2 regions of the Paludibacterium flexuosum genome follow, and region 2 is predicted to be linked to the other one. Evidence: riboswitches for the same ligand, from Rfam matches in the RefSeq annotation. Region 2 holds a riboswitch; the other holds the start of a gene.
What was found. A riboswitch is a leader RNA that binds a small molecule or an ion and turns the genes downstream of it on or off. The one in region 2 is predicted to bind thiamine pyrophosphate.

Region 1 (2,452 bases), 1.1 Mb from region 2:
CTCCAGTGCCTGATAAATCGGCACGGTACCGACCGGCACCGGGCTGTTGCGCAGAATCCATTCCCGGGTTTCATGAATGTTCTTGCCGGTCGACAGATCCATGATGGTGTCCGCCCCCCAGCGAATCCCCCAGGTCATTTTGTCCACTTCGTCGTGAATGGAAGACGACAATGCACTGTTGCCGATATTGCCATTGATCTTCACCAGAAAATGGCGACCAATGATCATCGGCTCACTTTCCGGGTGATTGATGTTGGCCGGAATAATGGCCCGGCCGGCCGCGATTTCCGCGCGGACAAATTCAGGCGTGATGCTTTCCGGCAAACGGGCGCCAAAGCCCTGCCCCGGATGCTGACGCGACAACAGCTTCAGCATGCGCTCCTGTCCTGCCGCCTGCAGGCTCTGCAGATAGTGTTCACGATTGAGGTTTTCCCGAATCGCGACGAACTCCATTTCCGGGGTAATGATGCCGCGTCGGGCGTAATGCATTTGAGTCACCCTGGCCCCCTGTCTGGCCCGCAATGGGGTACGTTTCAGATTGAAGCGCAGCGCATCCAGTGACGCATCGGCAGCACGTTGCCGGCTATAAATGCTTCCCAGTTCTTCGACCACTTCGCAATCCTGCCGCTCGGCGATCCATTGTGCCCGCACCGGTGTGAGCCCGTCTTCCAGACTGATTTTCACAGACGGATCGGTATAGGGTCCGCTGGCGTCGTAGACATAGATCGGCGGGTTGGCTTCGCCGCCCAGCTGAGTCGGTGTATCGGCTTGTGAGATTTCCCGCATCGGGACACGCAAATCCGGCCTGCTGCCGCTGACATAGATCTTGCGCGAATTGGGTAAGGGCTGAATGGTGGCCTGGTCGAGTGTAATACGAGATTCAGAATGAGATGGCGCGTTCATCATGCCCTCCATGGCGATGAAACGGCGTGGGGCATGAAATGCTACAGAGCAGCACCGCTTCCCTACGCCGGAGTTAACCGGATCAGGTTCGAAGGGTATTTCTCACCCGTCAGTGTTGTCGGAATACGAAAACCACTGGCAGGACCCCTAGCGATGCTGTGAAGGTAAGGCAAATATGGGATAATCGCAAGTTATTGTCATAATGCTGCGGAGTGTGCTGAATGGATTTCGAACAAGCGCGATTCAACATGGTCGAGCAACAAATCCGCCCCTGGGAAGTACTGGATCCGACCATCCTCGATTTGCTGTTTCACGTGAAACGCGAAGATTTTGTCGCCGATGATCAGCGCGCACTGGCGTTTACCGATGTCGAACTGCCCTTGCCCAATGGCAGCCGCATGCTGCAACCAAAGCAAGAAGCCCGCATGATCCAGGATCTTGCCCTGCAGGCGGGCGACAAGGTGCTGGAAATCGGTACCGGCAGCGGTTATGTCACCGCCTTGCTGTCCAGACTGGTCGAACAGGTCTACAGCATCGACTGTGATGGCAGCATGCAAGCCATCGCAGCCGATCATCTGCATCAGGCAGGCTGTCAAAACGTGCAGCTGATCCATGCCAACGGTCTGGAAGGTCTGGCTCAACATGCGCCTTTCGATGCCATCTTCGTCGGTGGTTCGCTGCCAGTGGTACCGGAAGTACTCAAGCAACAGCTGGCAGTGGGTGGTCGCATGATGGTGACGGTCGGTCAGTTGCCAGTCATGTCTGTGGTTCTGGTGCGCCGTGAAAGCGACAACGTGTTTGCCGAGACCAAGCTGTACGAAACGGTCCTGCCCAGACTGCAAGGCAGTGAAGCCCTGCAACCCGAGCAGTTCGTCTTCTGATGGCGATGGAAATCACCTGCGAAGCGCTGGCGGCAAGGCTGAATTCGTCGGAGCCGGCGCCGCTGCTGCTGGATGTCCGCGAAGACTGGGAGTGGCAGATGGCGCATATCGAGGGATCGGTGCATCTGCCGATGAATCTGATTCCGTTGCGCCATAACGAACTGCCGGACGATCGTTTGATCGTCACGGTCTGTCATCATGGCATGCGCAGCCTTCAGGTCTGTCACTTTCTGCGTCAGGTCGGTTTTGATCAGGTACTCAGCCTACACGGCGGTATTGATGCCTGGTCAGCCACCATCGATGATTCAGTACCGAGATACTGATCCCCCGCCCCGGCGGGGTTTTTCTTTTCATTGCCAAGATTGATTCATGTCTGATTACTCCTTCCTGTCGCCAGCCATTGAGCGTGTCGAACCCGCCTGGCGTGCCATTCTGGATCGGCCAGCTGTCCGCACGGCTCTTCACTCCCTGGATCAACAGTTAAGCGCACGCCAGCAGGCAGGCCACCTTATCTATCCGGCACGAGACAACATCTTTCGCGCACTGTCATTCTCTGGCCCTGAATCGGTTCGGGTGGTGATTCTCGGTCAGGATCCCTATCACGGTGCCGGCGAAGCCATGGGCTTGTCCTTCTCCGTGTCGCCGGGGGTGAAGATTCCCCCGTCTCT
Region 2 (2,452 bases):
AGCGCCTGGTGCACGGCGTTGTTCAGCGATTCGATTTTTTCCATGCGTTGCTGCAGTTCGTGCCGATCCTGGTCCTGCTTGATCAGGGTCTGCAAAATGGCCTCGCCGCCGAATTCGGCAATCATGGTGCTTTCGCAGACACCAATCAGCCGGTTGACCTTGTCTTTGTAATACAGACCGGAGCGCTGTTGCTCGTCGCTCCATTCGAAATCGAAGCCCTGCTTGGCGAAGAAGGCCTGTTTGTGCAGTCTTTCCGACTCGCTGGTACCGGCCTGAATCATCAGCATGCCGGGGCTGGCACTGTATTCCGGATAGGTCCCCTTGACCCAGGCGATGACGGCCGCGAACAAGAAGTCATCCAGCCCGGCCCCCTGCAGGGTGTCGGTGATCAGGATGCCCGCCTTGGGGCCAAAGGTGATCGAGCGGCTCGGGTGGTCGACGCGGACCCAGGCACAGTTGCGGCTGGCGTGAAAGCGCGCCTCGTCTTCCGGAAATGCGCCCCAGCTGCCGTTTTGGTTGATGGCATAACCGCGGCATTGCACGCGGAAAAAGTCCGATTGCTGGGTGACGGCACGATTGCGCTGCAGGATGCCGTACAGCAGGACGCTGCTGTCTCGCTGCAACTTGATAATCGACTCCCCCAGCGGCATGGCGATGTTGGCCAGTGCGGTATCGCTTTCCGGTGCCTTTATTTCCGTTGCGCTGGCGGCTTGTGCCGCGACATGTTCGGATGCGGGTTGGGTCATCGCCGAAGGTCTGCCAAGGGTAGTGGTCATGCCAGTGCTGCGTCGCTCGTGTGCTTCAAGGGCTCTATCCTGCATTAAAAATGAACTGTTACAAAGCAATTTGCAAACAAAATGCCTATGACGTTGGATTTGGCGCAAAACAAGCTGGCGGATGGCCGTGGTCAAGGATGCCAGCTTCTTCGTCACAACATGTATAATGACGTACTGTCACCGGGGGTGCCGACGTCCATTCAGGGGCTTGTCGGCTGAGAAATACCCTGATTACCTGATCTGGTTCGTACCAGCGTAGGGAGCGTGATCGGCACAGTTCGCTGCGGCCACGCTCCCGCGCCTTTTGGAGAGTGTCCGAATGAAGTTGCGCCAAGTTTGCCTCGCCGTTTCCCTCTGTGCCGCCGCGCTGTGTGCCCAGGCTGCCGATCTTCGTGTCATCACCCACAGTTCCTTCGATGTGTCCAAACCGCTGCTGGCGGACTTTGAAAAGCAGACGGGTATCAAGGTTCAGCTGATCAAGGGCGGTGATGCCGGCGAAATGCTCAACAAGCTGATTCTCACCCGCGCCAATCCGATCGCCGATGTGGTGTTCGGTCTGGACAATTCGCTGGTGGGCAAGGCGGCCAAGGCCGGGGTGATCGAGCCGCTGACGCTGAAATCCGATGGTCGCAAGGCACGTTACAGCTTGCCGGATGGTCTGGTGAGCACCGATTACGGTTATGTCACCCTGGTGTATGACAAGGCCTGGTTTGCCAAGAGCAAGCTGGCGTTGCCAAAGTCGCTGGACGATCTGACCCTGCCGGCCTATCGCGATCTGCTGGTCGTGGAAAACCCGGCAACGTCCAGTACCGGTCAAGGTTTCCTGTATGCCACCATCGGTGCCCTCGGCGAGGACAAGGCTTTTGCCTTCTGGGGCAAGCTGCGCCAGAACGGTCTCAAAGTGGTGAATGACTGGAGCGCCGCCTATAACACCGAGTTTTCCCACAACGGCGGCAGCCGGCCGATCGTGCTGAGCTATGCGACCGATCCGGCGGCAGAAGTGGCTTTCAGTAAAGTCAAATTGACCGAGTCGCCGGTGGCGACCCTGCCGTTGTCTGGTGCCGTGTATCAGCAAGTGGAAGGTGCCGGCCTGATCAAGGGCGGTCAGGCGCGTGCGGCGGCGGAGAAGTTCATCGCCTTCCTGCGTTCGGCACCCGTGCAGCAGGATCTGCAGACGACCATGTGGATGTATCCGGTGATGAGCGGTACGCCGCAGGCCCCGGTGTTCTCCTATGCCAACGAGCCTGCCGCACACCAGACGCCGTCGGCTGAAACGCTCCGCAATAAGGGGCAAGGCTGGATCAAGCGCTGGACTCAGGTGGTACTCAAATAAGATGCGTTCCATGCGTTGGCTGGCGTGGTTGCCGCTGGCCCTGTTGGCCGCGCTGGTGGTCCTGCCACTGGGGCGGCTGATCGCCGAAGGGGCCGGCGCGTTGTCGCTGGCCTTTTTGTCCGATCCTTATTATCGCTGGCGTTTGCTCTGGTCTGCCGGGCAGGCGCTGCTGACCTGTCTGCTGGCCCTGCTGTTCGGCGTACCGGTGGCCTGGACGCTGGCACGTCTGGAGTTTGCCGGCCGTCGCTGGCTGATCCGGCTGGGCATGTTGCCCTTTGTCATGCCGACCCTGGTGGCCGCCATGGGGGTGCTGGCCCTGTTCGGGCCGCAGGGGCTGACCGGC

Region 1: it holds a riboswitch for thiamine pyrophosphate, as region 2 does, so the genes downstream of both, thiC (phosphomethylpyrimidine synthase ThiC) here and AACH39_RS06490 (thiamine ABC transporter substrate-binding protein) in region 2, are expected to answer to the same signal.

What each region holds. Positions count from the first base shown of each region.
Region 1 is NZ_AP029060.1:2,443,183-2,445,634, reverse strand. Features, by position in the region: gene thiC (phosphomethylpyrimidine synthase ThiC) at 1-903, opposite strand, end outside; TPP riboswitch at 946-1,062, opposite strand; gene AACH39_RS11620 (protein-L-isoaspartate O-methyltransferase) at 1,125-1,784, shown strand; gene AACH39_RS11615 (rhodanese-like domain-containing protein) at 1,784-2,107, shown strand; gene ung (uracil-DNA glycosylase) at 2,154-2,452, shown strand, end outside.
Region 2 is NZ_AP029060.1:1,367,780-1,370,231, reverse strand. Features, by position in the region: gene AACH39_RS06495 (hypothetical protein) at 1-776, opposite strand, end outside; TPP riboswitch at 949-1,056, shown strand; gene AACH39_RS06490 (thiamine ABC transporter substrate-binding protein) at 1,096-2,109, shown strand; gene AACH39_RS06485 (iron ABC transporter permease) at 2,111-2,452, shown strand, end outside.